One region of the Embleya sp. NBC_00888 genome, then DNA from elsewhere that is predicted to be linked to it. Evidence: riboswitches for the same ligand, from Rfam matches in the RefSeq annotation. Region 1 holds a riboswitch; each other region holds the start of a gene.
What was found. A riboswitch is a leader RNA that binds a small molecule or an ion and turns the genes downstream of it on or off. The one in region 1 is predicted to bind cyclic di-AMP.
Positions count from the first base shown of each region.

Region 1 (3,882 bases):
CCGTGGACGAGGTGCTGCCGCCGGGGCGCATGCTGGCCGGCGCCCTGCAACACGTGGCCACGATGTACGCCGGAGTCGCCGCGCCACCGCTGATCATCGGCGGGGCGCTGGGCCTGTCCACCGCGGAGCTGACCACGCTGCTGGGGGCGAGCCTGCTGATCGCCGGGCTCGCCACGCTGCTGCAGACGCTCGGCTTCTGGCGGATCGGCTCACGACTGCCGTTCGTCAACGGCGTCACCTTCGCGGTGGTCTCGCCGATCCTGGCGGTGGCCGCGGCCAAGCAGGACGCGACACTGCCGGTGATCTTCGGCGCGACGATCGTCTCGGGCGTGTTCTGTTTCCTGCTCGCGCCGGTCTTCTGTCGACTGATCCGCTTCTTCCCGCCGGTGGTCAGCGGCACGGTGATCACCCTGATCGGGGTGTCCCTGCTGCCGGTCGCCGGGAACTGGTCGCAGGGCGGCGACAGCAAGGCGGCCGACTACGGCTCGACGACCAACCTCGGGCTCGCCGCCGCCACGCTGGTCGCGATCCTGGTCCTGCACCGGGTGCTGACCGGCTTCCTGCAGCGCGTCGCGATCCTGCTCGGCCTGCTCTTCGGCACCCTGCTGGCCATCCCGTTCGACAAGGTGGACGGCGGCGCCCTGGGCGACCTGGCCGTCTTCGAGGTCCCACAGCCGTTCGCGTTCGGCGCGCCGCAGTTCGACGTGTCGGTGACCGTGTCCATGCTCGTGGTGATGATCGTCTGCATGACCGAGTCGACGGCCGACATCATCGCGCTGGGCGAGGTGGTGGACAAACCCGCCGACGATCGCACGATAGCCGGCGGTCTGCGCGCCGACGGCCTGGCCACCGCGCTCGGCGGGGTGTTCAACGGCTTCGCGTGCACGGCCTTCGCGCAGAACATCGGCCTGGTCGCGCTGACCCGGATCCGCAGCCGGTTCGTGGTCGCGGTGTGCGGCGGATTCCTGGTCCTGATGGGCCTGATGCCGATCGTCGGCGGCCTGGTCGCGCTCGTCCCGCAGCCGGTCCTCGGCGGCGCCGGCGTGGTGCTGTTCGGCACCGTCGCGGTGGCCGGCATCCGCACCCTGGGCAAGGCCGACCTCGACGCCGGCCCCAACGCGCTGATCGTGGCGGTGGCCCTGGCCTTCGGCGTCTTCCCGATCGCGTTCCCGGACTTCTACCACGCGTTCCCGGACAAGGTCGCGATGATCGCCGAGTCCGGCATCTCGGCCGGCTCGATCATCGCGGTCGTCCTCAACCTGCTGCTCAACCACACCGGATCCGCGTCCCGCGAAGCGGCCGACGAACCGGCGATCCCCGCCCCCACCCGGTCCGCAGGAGCCACCGAACTCCCCAGCCGGGCCTGATCGATCGACGAAGCGAACGGCAACACGGCCACACGGCGTTCCATTTCGGTCACCACCGACCGGACATGGGCGTGGGCCCCGCCGAAGTCCTCGACGGGGCCCACGTGTTGCCGTTCGTGCGTCAGACGGCGAGCTTGGTGCCCACGCTGATCACGTTCGGGTTGTCACCGATGACACCCGAGTTGGCGGTGTACAGGGCCTGGTAGCCACCCTTGACGCCGAGCTTGGCGGCGACGGAGGAGAGCGTGTCACCGGCCTTGACGGTGTAGCTGCCGGAGCCCGAAGCCTGCTTGCTCGCGGCCGACTTCGACGCGTCCTGCGCGGCGACGTCCTGCTTCGGCTGCACCTGGACCTTCGGCGCGTCGGCGCCGGAGTTGCGCGGTGCGGTCTCGGTCGCCGACTCGGCCTTGGCCGCGGCCTTCGGCTCGTCCTGGGCCTTGGTCTTGCCGGTGGTCGAGGACTCGGCCGTGGCGGACGCGTTGCCGCCCTTGGCCAGACCGGCCTTCTGCGAGCAGACCGGCCAGGCGCCGGGGCCCTGCGCGGCCAGCACGCGCTCGGCGACCGCGATCTGCTGTGCCTTGCTCGCCTGCGCGGCGCCGGCCGCGTACTCGCCGCCGCCGAAGGCGTTCCAGGTGCTCGGGGTGAACTGCAGACCGCCGGAGAAACCGTTGCCCGTGTTGATGCTCCAATTCCCGGTGCTCTCGCACTGCGCGACCGCGTCCCACGTGGACGAGGACGCCGCGTTCGCGCTGCCCGCCATGCCCACGAGGGGAAGGACGAGACCCGCACCGGCGGCGACGGCGATGCCGGCGCGACGGCCACGAGAGAGCGAGCGAACGGGAGCGGTGATGGCACGGAAGGTCATTGATTACCTCGTCGGGCGCCTACGAAGTTAGCTGTCGGGTTCGGACGATTGGCCCGGCCTCGCCTGAAAACAGGCATGGCTTCACCCCACGACATCGACATTGCCGATGCCGGCACTCACTTGGTTCCCCCGCTCCTGCCGCCAGTCGATATCGACTGCTTCCCTCGGGCGGCGGCAGGATTCGGCGTACCGCCCGGGGAGTCCGCTTGTGCGAACAACCACGAAGCTACGCACCGGGCCGCCGGGTTGGCAAACATTTCGGGTGCTTTGTGAGGTGCCCCATAGGCAGGAATAACACCGATTTGCCCGATATGTCGCCATCCTCGCAGCTCACGGCGCCGGCGTCCACGGTGCGCGGCCGCGTGGTCACCCGTGCGGCACCGTCGGGCTATTCCGTCGCGGGCAGCTCCACTGGTACGACTACCCGCTCCACGTCCCAAAGGAACGTCGCGCCGCCGGTCGCGAAATTGGCGACGTCGGCCACCGTGGCCCGGCCCTCGGGCGAATCCAGGGTTGCCTCGATACCCGCGCGGGTCGGCGCGTACAACCCGACCACCAGGTAATAGGGCGGCTGCGCGCCGGAGGGGTCCGGATCGCACTTGCCGATGGTCCAGCCGGTCAATCCCGGCATCGTGCGGGCGAGCGGGACGTGCTTCTCCCAGTAATAGGCGTCGAACGCCGCCGGGTCCTCGGGGTGGCCATACAGCACGGTCAGCTTGTACACACGCGACTCCTCGTGGTCGTGGTGGATGTGTCCTGCTGGTGGTGCCCTGTGCGTCCTGCCTCCGACGTGGCACGCCCGGTGCGTCCCGCCGGTACCGCCCTGCGTCCGGCACGAGATGCCCGGATTCGTACGGCGCGGTGCCTACCGGGCTCCGATGGCCTTGAACGCCCGCGCCTGCTCGGTGATGGCCGTCTCGGTCGGCAGCCGTTCCATGCTGGAGGCGCCGAAGAAGCCCACCACGCCGGTGGTGTGCGCCAGCACGTACGCGGCGTCCTCGGGCTCGGCGATCGGCCCGCCGTGGCACAACACCAGCACGTCCGGGTTCACCTCCGCCGCCGCGTCGCGCATCCGCTGCACCCGCTCCACCGCCTCGTCGAGCGAGACCGCGGTGCTCGCGCCGATGCTGCCCTTGGTGGTCAGCCCCAGGTGCGGGACCAGGACGTCCGCGCCGGCCGCGGCCATCGCGCGGGCCTGCTCCGGATCGAAGACGTAGGGCGCGGTGAGCAGGCCGCGCTCGGCGGCCAGCCGGATCATCTCCACCTCCAGGTCGTAGCCCATGCCGGTCTCCTCCAGGTTCTGCCGGAAGACACCGTCGAACAGGCCGACCGTGGGGAAGTTCTGCACGCCCGCGAAGCCCATCGCGGCGAGTTGGTCCAGGAAGTGCGGCATGATCCGGAACGGATCCGTGCCGCACACCCCGGCCAGCACCGGAGTACTCCGCACCACCGGCAGCACCTCGCCGGCCATCTCGACCACGATCGCGTTGGCGTCGCCGTAGGGCAGCAGCCCGGCCAGCGAACCGCGTCCGGCCATCCGGTAACGGCCGGAGTTGTAGATGATGATCAGGTCCACGCCGCCGGCCTCGGCGCACTTGGCCGACAATCCGGTGCCCGCGCCCGCGCCGATCACGACGCCGCCCTGCTCGA
Region 1 is NZ_CP108784.1:1,980,592-1,984,473, forward strand. Features, by position in the region: gene OG948_RS07745 (nucleobase:cation symporter-2 family protein) at 1-1,367, shown strand, start outside; gene OG948_RS07750 (transglycosylase family protein) at 1,489-2,232, opposite strand; cyclic di-AMP (ydaO/yuaA leader) riboswitch at 2,233-2,424, opposite strand; gene OG948_RS07755 (EthD family reductase) at 2,621-2,956, opposite strand; gene OG948_RS07760 (phosphoenolpyruvate hydrolase family protein) at 3,098-3,882, opposite strand, start outside.

Region 2 (3,882 bases), on a different replicon from region 1:
GGCTGCTGCCCGTGACCGCGATATCCCTGGAGCCCTCCCCCGCCCGCCGCGATGCGCTCGCCCAGCGAATACGGCTCCTGGTCGCCGCCACCATCACCTACAACGTGATCGAGGCCGTCGTCGCGATCACCGCCGGGACGCTCGCCTCCTCCACCGCACTGGTCGGCTTCGGCCTCGACTCCGTCATCGAGGTCTCCTCGGCGGCAGCGGTCGCCTGGCAGTTCTCCGCCCGCGAGCACGCGGTGCGCGAAGCGCGCGAGCAGCGCACCCTGCGGATCATCGCCGTGTCCTTCTTCGCGCTCGCCGCCTATGTCGGCGTCGACGCCGTCCGCGCCCTGGCCGGTACCGGCGAGGCGGAGCGCTCCCTGCCGGGCATCGTCATCGCCGCGCTCTCGCTCGCGGTCATGCCGTTCCTGTCCGCCGCGCAGCGCCGCGCCGGCCGCGAACTCGGCTCGGCCAGCGCGGTCGCCGACTCGAAGCAGACCCTGCTGTGCACGTACCTGTCCGCCGTGCTCCTGGTCGGCCTGGTCCTCAACGCCACCCTCGGCTGGTCCTGGGCCGACCCCGTCGCAGCGCTGGCGATCGCCGCCATCGCCGCGAAGGAAGGCCGCGACGCCTGGCAGGGCAAGGGCTGCTGCGCGCCCCCGCCCGCCGAACTCCCCACCCGGCGACAGCAGAAGGACGCCTGCGGCTGCCAACCCGGCTGCGCCTGCTGCACCTGAACACCCATCGCGCCACCCCGGCGGCCACCGCGACGCCCGCCTCCAACCCCGCCTCCCCAAAACCCTCCTACGGCCCGAGGCCCGGATCGTGCTCCTGGACGCGGGCCGCCACCAACCCCACGCACCCGCGGCCGACCCCGGCCGGGCAGCGCGAACGGTGGGTCGGCACCCGGCAGGATGGAGGTGTTCGAACCGGCCGGTTCGCGCGGTGGTTCGGATCGGGTCCGGGAGTGTTCGGGTGTCACAGCAGGAGCCACGGGAGCCGGTCGCGGTCATGGAGGACCACCAAGTCGCGATCTACCTGGGGGCGATGGCGGCCGGCGGCCTCGCCGGGTGGGTGTCGCCGTCGATGGGTCCGGGGCTGGAACACGCGATCAATCCGGTCCTGGCCGCACTGCTGTTCGTGACGTTCCTCCAGGTCCCCGCCGCCGAACTGGTGCGCGCCCTGCGCGCGGGCCGATTCCTGGCCGCCGCACTGACCGTGAACTTCGCCGTCGTGCCCCTGGTGGTCGCGGCGATGTTCGCGTTCCTGCCCGACGACCGGGCCGTCCGCATCGGCGTGCTCCTGGTCCTGCTGTGCCCGTGCGTGGACTACGTGATCGTCTTCAGCGGCCTCGCCGGCGCCGACAAGGGACGCCTTCTCGCCGCCACCCCCCTGCTCCTGCTCGCCCAGATGCTCCTGCTCCCACTGTTCCTGCTCCTGTTCATGGGCTCCGAACTCGCCGACACCGTCGAGGCGGGACCGTTCGTCGAGGCGTTCGTCGTCTTGATCGTCATCCCCCTGGCCCTCGCCTGGGCCACCCAGGCATGGGCCGCGCGACGACGCGCCGGGCAACGTTTCACCGACGCCGCGAACACCACGATGGTGCCGCTGATGGCCGCCACCCTGTTCGTCGTGGTCGCCTCCCAGATCCCCAGGCTTGACGACGACCTCGGCCCGGTCCTGCGGGTGGTGCCCTTCTACGTACTGTTCCTGGTCGTGATGGCGTTCGCCGGACTCGCGATCGCGCGGCTGTTCCGCCTGGACGTGCCCGCAGGACGGGCCGTCGTCTTCACCGGCGCGACCCGCAACTCCCTCGTCGTGCTCCCCCTGGCCCTGTCCCTGCCCGACCGCCTCGCCCTCGCCGCGCTCGTCGTCGTCACCCAGACCCTGGTCGAGGTCGTCGGCATGGTCGTCTACGTCCGCACGATCCCCAAATTCCTGCCAACCCACTGACAGCCCCCCGAACCTCCGAACGCCCGAACGTCCCCAGCGGCGGCACTCGGCGCGACGTGAGAACCGCCCCGCCGGGATCTCAGCCGGCGGCTCACGTATCGCATACGTTCGGTGACATCCGTGGAGTTGGGCCGCCGGCGGGCCCGGGTTGCCAATCATTATCAAAACAACCCAAGATCGACTTTAGGGAATTTAGGAGACTTTCCCTTGATAAAGGGAAAAGGAAACGGTCAATTTGGTAAAGACTTGGCAATGCAGAGATCACTGATGATGACCGTGACACTCCTGTGACTAAAGTTCAACGAAAGGCGATCGGTTCCACGTCGACCATCCCGTTCGACACGATCGCCACCGCCGAATTCGGGGACGCGTTTCGGTGACTGTGGGTGACCGCAGTCGTCGCGACGAGAAGCCGGAACCGGGGACCCTCGCAGTCCCTGGGGTGAATCGGTGCTCCGGCACCGTAGGGCGCCTTCTTCCGCCCGAACCCGTCAGCCAACCCGGTAGGCGGCCGAGGAAGGAGACCCGCCACCAATGGCGTCGCAACGTCGTTCCGGGCACCACAGCAAGCCCAAACCGCGCACCGTCGCGCGTACCGCGGCGACCGTCGTCACAGCCGCCGCGACGATGACCGGCGTAATGACCTTCGCCGGCACCGCGAGCGCGGATCCCGCGCAGTCGTTCCAGCAGACCAAGGAACGCGTCAACCAACTGCACAGCGACGTGATCAAGGCCACCGACGCCGCCAACGGCGTCGACGAGCAGATCACCAAGCAACAGGCCACCGCGAACCAGACGCAGACCCGGATCGCCGAGGAACAGGCCGCGCTGAACGCCCTGCGCGACCAGATCGGTGTCCTGGCGGCCAACCAGTACCGCAGCGGCGGCCTGCCGCCGTCGCTCTCGCTCGCGCTCAGCGGCGACCCCGAAGGCTTCCTGCAGAAGTCGCAGATGATGTCCCAGCTCGACGGCCAACAGGCCGCCAAGCTGAAGCAGATCGCGGCGCAGGCCCGAGCTCTCCAGCAGGACCGCACCGAGGCCTCCTCGCAGCTCGCGGAACTGGAGAAGCTGCGCACCGAGCTGAACAAGAACAAGACCGAGATCCAGACCAAGCTCGCCGAGGCCCAACGACTGCTGAACACGCTCAGCGAGAAGCAGAAGAAGGAAGTCCTCGACTCGAACGAGCACAAGAACGACGCCGCTCCACGCGGCGACACCGACCGCAGCTCGCGGGACAAGCCGGACACACCGCCGCCGGCGACCAACGTCCCCGTCTCCGGCCGGGCCGCGGCCGCGGTCGCGTTCGCGAAGGCCCAGATCGGCAAGCCGTACTCGCCTCGGGCCGTGGGTCCCAGCTCCTACGACTGCTCGGGACTGACCCAGGCTTCGTGGAAGGCCGCCAACGTCTCGCTGAGCCGCACCACTTGGACCCAGGTCAACGACGGCCCGCGGATCTCCAAGGACGCGCTGCAGCCGGGCGACCTGGTGTTCTACTACTCGGACAACTCGCACGTGGGCATCTACATCGGCGGCGGCCAGATCGTGCACGCCCCGCGGCCGGGCAAGAACGTGACCATAGCGCCGGTCTTCTCGATGGAGTTCTACGCGGCCGTTCGACCCGGTTAGGCCCATCGGCCGTTCGACCCGGTCAGGCCGATCGGCCGCGCGCCGATCCCTCCACAGCGTCCTCTCCCGGACACGTTCCGACAGGCCCGCTCGGCGAGCATCGGCCGTGAGCGTGCGCGCATCAGGACAGCCGCGAGGTCCGTACCGACCCGCGGCTGTCCAGCCCACGTCGGTCGACGCCGAAGTCCGCGCGCGGCCACGCCGATCGAACACGCGAGGCTGCCGAGGGACGTCCGGAACCCCTGCCATGGTCGACCCCGGCGTGGCGAAGCCCGGACGGCTCCCGGCAGTTGGCCGGGCCGGCGCCTACCCCTGTAC
Region 2 is NZ_CP108785.1:1,414,790-1,418,671, forward strand. Features, by position in the region: gene OG948_RS40460 (metalloregulator ArsR/SmtB family transcription factor) at 1-15, shown strand, start outside; gene OG948_RS40465 (cation transporter) at 12-722, shown strand; gene OG948_RS40470 (bile acid:sodium symporter) at 997-1,938, shown strand; cyclic di-AMP (ydaO/yuaA leader) riboswitch at 2,326-2,463, shown strand; gene OG948_RS40475 (NlpC/P60 family protein) at 2,473-3,564, shown strand.
Region 2: another riboswitch for cyclic di-AMP. It lies ahead of OG948_RS40475 (NlpC/P60 family protein); the one in region 1 lies ahead of OG948_RS07750 (transglycosylase family protein).

Region 3 (3,882 bases), 3.3 Mb from region 1:
TTCTTCGGTCGGCCGGGTACGAGTCGGGGCCAGGGTCGGAGCGCGTATCCGCAGGCGAGGGTGGCCGTGTTGGTCGAGTGCGGCACCCACGTGGTGTTCGCGGCCGACATCGCGCCGCTCGCCGTGCGCGAAACGACCGCGGCCCGGCGGTTGTTCGCGTCGTTGGAGCCCGGGATGCTCCTGTTGGCCGACCGGGGTTTCCACGACTTCGAACTGTGGCGGGCGGCCTCCGGGACCGGCGCGGACCTGTTGTGGCGGATCAAGGGCAACGCCGTGCTCCCGGTCCTGACCTCCCTGCCCGACGGGTCCTACCTGTCCGAGATCTTCGCCGGTCACGACCGCCGGCGCGTCGATCCGATCCGGGTCCGTGTGGTCGAGTACACCCTGGGCCCGGGCGGTGGGGAGGAGATCGTGTATCGGCTGATCACCACCGTCCACGATCCCTCGGCGGCTCCGGCCGCCGAGTTGGCGGCGCTGTATCACGAGCGGTGGGAGATCGAGACCGCCCTCGACGAGATCAAGACCCACCAGGGCGGTCCCGGCCACGTGTTGCGTTCCCGTCACCCGGCGGGTGTCGAACAGGAGATCCTCGGTGTTCTCCTGGTCCATCACGCCCTGCGCGACCTGATGCACCACGCCGCTCGGGATGTGGACTGCGACCCGGACAGGCTGTCCTTCATCCGAACCCTGCGCGTCGTCCGCCGCCACGTCACCGGCCAGGCGGCGTTTTCCCCCCTCCCGACTCGCCGTCGCACTCCTCGCCACCCTGTGTGAGATCCACGAACGGCCCCTGCCGCCGAGGCGGTTGCGCTCCAACCCCCGCGTCATCAAACGCAAGATGTCCAACTGGGCGCTCAAGCGAACCGAGCACCGCAGCACACCCCCACCGAACCCACCCGACGTCACGCTCGTCGGACCGACCCGCACCACCCCAACCTGCCGCAGAAAGACCTAAAAACACCGGTATTGCCGCTAGACCCTGTCCGGCGGACCCATCGGGATCCGCCGGACAGGGCCTGGCGCGCTCGGCGAGGGATCGAGGACACGCCCGGGAGGTGAGCCGGCGGGTTCGTCGCGCCGGCTCAGGTCCACATGACGGCGATGGCGATGTTCGCCACGGTCAGCAGGCCGATCGCGCCGAGGACCTTCGGGGAGACCCGGTCCGCGGCGCGATTGCCCCAGACCAGCAGCAGGATCGCCAGCAGGATCACCAGCTTGGTGCCGATCTTGGCGTTGTCCACGTCCTGGTCCAGACCCGCCTGGACCACCCCGACCAGCGCCAGACCGGTGACGAGCATGGTCAGCGCACCGTGCGTCATCGCGGGCACGATCCGCACGTCGCCGGTGCGCAGCCCGGACATCTGGGTGAGAAAGCCGCCGAGCAGGGACGCGATGCCCACGATGTGCAGGACCAGCAGGATCTGCCGCAGAACGTCCACGTCGTACAACTCCTCGTCGGCTCCTCGCGCGGCGCCCGGGACGCCGTCGTCGTTGCGGGTCGCAGCTTAGCCGGCGGCCGATAAGGGACCTTCCGGTTGGTCATACGCGAGTAATGTGCGCCAAACGGCTCAAGATCGACTTTCGGGAATCCGGGCGCTTTTCCCGTGATACGGGGAGAAGGAAACGGCGACCTTGGTAAAGTTTTGGCAATGCAGAGGCCAATGGTGATGGTCGTGACACGCCTGTGACTAGTGTTCTGCGACAGGCGATCGGCTCGACGTCGGCCACCCGGTCGACACGATCGCCTCCGCCGAATTCGGGGACGCGTTTCGGTGACTGTGGGTGACCGCAGTCGTCGCGGCGAGAAGCCGGAACCGGGGACCCTCGCAGTCCCTGGGGTGAATCGGTGCTCCGGCACCGTAGGGCGCCTTCTTCCGCCCGAACCCGTCAGCTAACCCGGTAGGCGGCCGAGGAAGGAGACCCGCCACCAGTGGCGTCCCAACGTCGACCCGGGCAGCACCGCAAGCCCAAGCCGCGCACCGCCGTCCGTACCGCAGCGACCGTCGTCACGGCCGCCGCGACGATGACCGGCGTGATGACCTTCGCCGGCACCGCGAGCGCGGATCCCGCGCAGTCGTTCCAGCAGACCAAGGAACGCGTCAACCAACTGCACAGCGACGTGATCAAGGCCACCGACGCCGCCAACGGCGTCGAGGAGCAGATCACCAAGCAGCAGGGCACCGCGAACCAGACGCAGGCTCGGATCACCGAGGAACAGACCGCGCTGAACGCCCTGCGCGACCAGATCGGTGTCCTGGCGGCCAACCAGTACCGCAGCGGCGGCCTGCCGCCGTCGCTCTCGCTCGCGCTCAGCGGCGACCCCGAGGGTTACCTGCAGAAGTCGCAGATGATGTCCCAGCTCGACGGCCAGCAGGCCGCCAAGCTGAAGCAGATCGCGGCGCAGGCCCGAGTTCTCCAGCAGGACCGCACCGAGGCCTCCTCGCAGCTCGCGGAACTGGAGAAGCTGCGGACCGAGCTGAACAAGAACAAGGCCGACATCCAGGCCAAGCTCTCCGAGGCCCAGCGGCTGCTGAACACGCTCACCGAGCAGCAGAAGAAGGAAGTCCTCGACTCGGACGAGCACGCGGGCGACACCTCGCGTACGCCCGACCGCAGCTCGCGGGACAAGGAGAAGGACACCGCGCCGGCGACCAACATCCCGGCCTCCGGCCGGGCCCAGGCCGCGATCAACTTCGCGTTGGCGCAGATCGGCAAGCCGTACGTCTCCGGCGCCGAGGGCCCCGGCTCGTACGACTGCTCCGGCCTGACCCAGGCGTCCTGGAAGGCCGCGGGCGTGACGCTCACCCGCACCACCTGGACCCAGATCAACGACGGTCCCAAGATCGCCAAGAGCGCCCTCCAGCCGGGCGACCTGGTGTTCTTCTACTCGGACAACCGGCACGTGGGCATGTACATCGGCAACGGCCAGATCGTGCACGCCCCGCGTCCGGGCAAGACCGTGACCAAGGCGCCGCTGGACTCGATGCCGTTCCTCGCGGCCATCCGACCCGGCTAGGCCCACCGGACACCGACGACACCTCGACGGCGCCCGTCCTCGGAACGAATCCGAGGGCGGGCGCCGTCGTGTGTGCCGGGGTACCGCCGGTCCGGTCAGACCAGCCGGCGGTCGGTCGCCCAACGGGTCAGCTCGTGCCGGTTGGAAAGCTGCAACTTGCGCAGCACGGCGGACACATGGGTCTCCACCGTCTTGACCGAGATGACCAGCCGCCGGGCGATCTCCTTGTACGCGTAGCCGCGCGCGATCAGCCGCAGCACCTCGCGCTCGCGCTGGGTGAGCCGGTCCAGGTCCTCGTCGATCGGCGGCACGTCGGTGGCCGCGAACGCGTCCAGCACGAAGCCCGCCAGACGCGGCGAGAACACCGCGTCGCCCTCGCCGACCCGGCCGATCGCGCGGATCAGCTCGTCGCCGGTGATCGACTTGGTCACATAGCCCCGGGCGCCACCGCGGATCACCCCGATCACGTCCTCGGCCGCGTCCGAGACGGACAGCGCCAAAAAGCGCACGGCCGGGATCAACGACGCGCACTGGCGCAGCACCTCGACCCCACCGCCGCCGGGCAGGTGCACGTCGAGCAGGACCACCTCGGGACGGGTCTCGGTGACCACGGCCACCGCGCTCGCGACGTCGTCGGCCTCGCCGACCACCTCGACCGCCTCGCCGATCTCGGCGCGCACGCCGGTTCGGAACATCCGGTGGTCGTCGACCAGGACCACCCGGGTACGGGGCGCTCCCTCCGGGTGCTCGGTGCTCGTCTCGGTGGCGTTCACGTGTTCGTCCTTCCCACAGCGGCCCGGCCGGCCTCGGCTCGGCGCATCTCCAGCTCGACCTCGGTGCCCTCGCCGGGTTCGCTGCGGATGTTC
Region 3 is NZ_CP108784.1:5,260,329-5,264,210, forward strand. Features, by position in the region: gene OG948_RS22540 (IS4 family transposase) at 1-774, shown strand, start outside; gene OG948_RS22545 (hypothetical protein) at 1,083-1,439, opposite strand; cyclic di-AMP (ydaO/yuaA leader) riboswitch at 1,784-1,921, shown strand; gene OG948_RS22550 (NlpC/P60 family protein) at 1,931-3,016, shown strand; gene OG948_RS22555 (LuxR C-terminal-related transcriptional regulator) at 3,112-3,789, opposite strand; gene OG948_RS22560 (PspC domain-containing protein) at 3,786-3,882, opposite strand, start outside.
Region 3: another riboswitch for cyclic di-AMP. It lies ahead of OG948_RS22550 (NlpC/P60 family protein); the one in region 1 lies ahead of OG948_RS07750 (transglycosylase family protein).

Region 4 (3,882 bases), on a different replicon from region 1:
GCCCGCGCTCCGGTCCGCCCGCCCCCGGTCCGCCCGCCTGCACCCGCGTGTCCGCCGGGACGCACGGCGGCGCCGCGCGCTCCGACCGTCGTCGGAGGGCACGGCGCCGAAAGCGCGTCCCACTATGCGGTTGTGTCACCGTCGCCGGAGCATATGTGCGCCGACCGCGGCGGGTTGCCGGTTCGATCAGGCCGGGCGGGTGGCGCCGGCGATCGGCATGGTGTTGATCGAGGCGATCTCGACCGACTTGCGCGGGTTGGGGGCGTGCACCATCTTGCCGTCACCGATGTAGATGCCGACGTGGCTGATGCCCGAGTAGAAGAACACCAGGTCGCCGGGCTGCAGGTTGGCGACCGACACGTGCGTGTCGGCGGCGAACTGGTCGTTGGTCACGCGGGGCAGCGAGATGCCCGCGGACTTGTACGCGGCCTGGACCAGACCCGAGCAGTCGTACGCGTTCGGGCCGGTGGCGCCGTACACGTACGGCTTGCCGATCTGCGCCTTGGCGAAGGCCACGGCCTGGGCGGCCTTGCTGCTCGACGCGGTCGAGGAGCCGCCGGTCGGCGCCTGGTTGCCCTTCGAGCCGCCGGTGGCGGGCTTGGCCGCGGGCTTGACCGACACGTCGGCCGACGGCTTGCTCGCCGGCTTGGGGGTGGTCTTGCCCGGCGTGACGGAGGTCTTGGGCTGGACCTTGATGCTCGGCTTGGCGGGCGCGGCGGCCTTGGGGGCCTCGGGCGCCGAGCCGTCCAGACGCAGGGTCTGGCCGATCTCGATCAGGTCCGGGCCGGACAGCAGCACGTCGCGGTTGAGCTCGTACAGGCTCTGCCAGCCGCCGTTGACCTGGTTGGTCTGGGCGAGCCGGAACAGCGTGTCGCCGGCCTGGACCACGTAGCGGGCCTTGTCGGCGGCCGTGTCGGTCTCCGGCGTGGCGGGCGCGGCCTGGACCGGGGCCGCGTCGACCGCGGCGGTGGGGACCGCCGACAGCACGGCGGAGGGGGACTGCTCGGAGGTGGAGGGGGCCTGCGCCGGGGCGGCGCCGGCGGTGGCGACCGGGATCACGACACCCATGCCGGCGATGCCCACCGCCGCGACGAAGCGGCGGACGTTGGTGGGTCGAGCGGCGCGATGGCGAGCGTTTGTGGACAGCATGAAATGGGGTCCTCTCCTGTCGCCTACGAGGTGAGCTGTCGGATTCGGACTGGAGCAGCCCGGTCGCGTTACGCGACTTCACCCCTAGCCGTCACCGGAACGATCCCGGCCACGGCGATTCACCTGGTTCCCCCGCTCCCGTCGGATTCTTCGATGTAGACCTCCCGCTGCCGGCGACGGGATTCGGCGTACCGGCGACAGGGTTCACCCGAAAGGTGAATCGGCGAGAAAGGTAGGCAATGCGGATGCCTGATCACAACCGAAACGCCGACTTCGCCTTGCGGGTAAAGGCGGAATAAATGCGACATCTCTCCCGCGTTCGGCTCCTGTGCACCGGTGATGACGAGGGGATATCTCGGAGAGTGGCGTGATCGTGCGGTAACGGAAAATAGTCGAGACTCGTCGCGGGGCGCGGAAAATGAATTGCGGCCCGAAGTCGGCTATATAATTTATGTCCGTTATATCCATGCGGCCTACATCACATTTCGGGCAACCGATCGACTGGTCATGCCGGACATGCCGGCGATGCCCCGATCCGCCCCTCGCCGTCGTCGGGGTGACCGGCGGCGCGGGCGCCATCCGCGGGGCCGGGCATCGCCGGGGGCGGGTCAGCCGGTGAACACCTCCACCAGCGACCAGATCGCCAGCCCGAGCATGCACAGGCCGCCGATCCGCTGCACCGTCTGCAGCGGGACGCGCTTGGCGATGAACCGCCCGGCGAGCAGGGCCAACGCGGACACCGACATCAGTGCCGCGGCCGAGCCGATCGCGGTGGACCAGGTGCCGTTCGTGGCGGCCAGGTTGGCCGTGGTGATCTGGGTGAGGTCGCCCCATTCGCTGATGAACACGGCCACGAAGGCGGTCGAGAAGACCGGCCGGAAGCCGGTCACGCTCTTGCCCGCGGTGTCCTCGTCCTCCTCGCCCGCTCCGCCGCGCAACAACATGAAGGCGCCGAAGCCGAACAGGGCGGCGGAGACGAGCTTGACGATCCAGCCGGGGAGCAGCCCGAGCAGGCCGCCCGCGCCGACGGCGAGGGCCACGTGTACGACGAACGCGGCCGAGGTGCCGAACCACACGTAGAGCGGACGCATGCGGGTGCCCATGGCAAGCGACGCGAACATCGTCTTGTCCGGGAGCTCGGCGAGGAAGATCAGCCCGAAGGCGGTCAGGATCGCCAGAAGGTCGAGGCGCATTCCGGGTGGCTTTCTGCGAGAGCCGGACCCCGGGTCTTCACGAAGCGCCGCACGGCAACCGGAGGACCACTCGGCCCGGCACGACGGGGTGCACCCACGAGAAGACGAGGGTGCGTCGATGCCTGGCCGAAGGTCTCGCCCACCCGTGTCGAGCACGGGCCCGGCCACCGGGAGTCCGAGGACTCCAGCATGTCGACGACCGGTTCACGGGGCTACTCCCCTTCGCGGTCACGACTTTACCGCACCCGGCGCCGGCACCGGCCCGGCCGCTCCTCGGCGGGCCGGGCCGTTGCGACGCCTACGACGAGCCGTTCGCCGACGACGACCCGCCCTCACCCAGGACCCGGGCCAACGACCAGCGCAACTGTGTCTCGTCCAGCGTCGTGTCCAGCGTCAGCACCTGAAGCATGGTCCCGTCCAGCACGGCGAGCGCCGCGGCGGCGGCGCGCGGTCCGACCCGGACGGACAGGAAATCGCCGACGCCCTCGACCCAGGCCAGGGCGAACCCGCGCAGCTCCGGGCTGCGGGCGGCGGCCAGGTACAACTCGTACTCGACCAGCGCGCGCGAGCGGTCCGCGAGGTATTCCGCGGTGAGCGCGGTGAGCACCCCGGGCAGGTCCTCCGCGTCCCGCGCCCGCCGGACCCACTCCTCCAGCAGCCGCACCGTCTCGGCCGACGCGTGCGCGAGCGCCGCGGCGACCAGGTCGTCGAGCGAGGCGAAGTAGTACGTGGTCGCTCCCAACGGCACGCCCGCCCGGGCCGCGACCAGGCGATGCGTGGTGTTGCCCACGCCCACCTCCGCGATCACCTCACACGCGCCGCGCACGATCCGCAGTCGCCGACCCTCCGGATCCCGGGCCGCGGTCAATGCGCACCACCCAGGTTCAACACCACGACGCCCGCGATCACCAGTGCCATCCCGAACGCCTTGAGCAACGTCACCGGCTCGTTCAGGAACGCCGCGCCGACCAGTGCGATGGCCACCGTCCCCAGTCCGGACCAGATCGCGTACGCCGTGCCCACCTGCAACTGCCGCAACGACAGCGTCAGCAGGTAGAAGGCACCCGCGTATCCGCCCAGACAAGCCAGCGTCGGCCACAGCCGGGTGAACCCGTCGGTGCTCTTCAGCAGACTGGTCGCGATCACCTCACACGAGATCGCCAGCCCCAGGAACAGCCAGGCCACGGGCCTCTCCCTCCGAGTGGTACAGATGTACAAGTACAAATGTACAAGAATGCTCGCGCCCGGGTGATCGGAGCCCTCGTCTCGGCCGCCGGCCCGGAAGGAGTCGGAACCGGCCGGACTCGGCCCGGAGCCGGCGCGGAACCGACGCGGCTCGCGGCCGGCCCCGGGACAGCCCAAACCGGTGGATAGGCTGCTTCGATGCCCATCGAACGGCCGGATCGCATTCGAGGCGCGACGGCCGATCGGCCGGCCGCGTGCGTCGCCGCGTTGCCGCCGTCGATCGGCGCGACCCGGCTGGTCGCGGTGGACGGGATCGGCGGTTCCGGCAAGACCACGTTCGCCGACGCGCTCGCCG
Region 4 is NZ_CP108785.1:3,022,750-3,026,631, forward strand. Features, by position in the region: gene OG948_RS47640 (NlpC/P60 family protein) at 187-1,149, opposite strand; cyclic di-AMP (ydaO/yuaA leader) riboswitch at 1,156-1,348, opposite strand; gene OG948_RS47645 (TMEM165/GDT1 family protein) at 1,758-2,342, opposite strand; gene OG948_RS47650 (TetR family transcriptional regulator) at 2,641-3,210, opposite strand; gene OG948_RS47655 (multidrug efflux SMR transporter) at 3,207-3,527, opposite strand; gene OG948_RS47660 (hypothetical protein) at 3,726-3,882, shown strand, end outside.
Region 4: another riboswitch for cyclic di-AMP. It lies ahead of OG948_RS47640 (NlpC/P60 family protein); the one in region 1 lies ahead of OG948_RS07750 (transglycosylase family protein).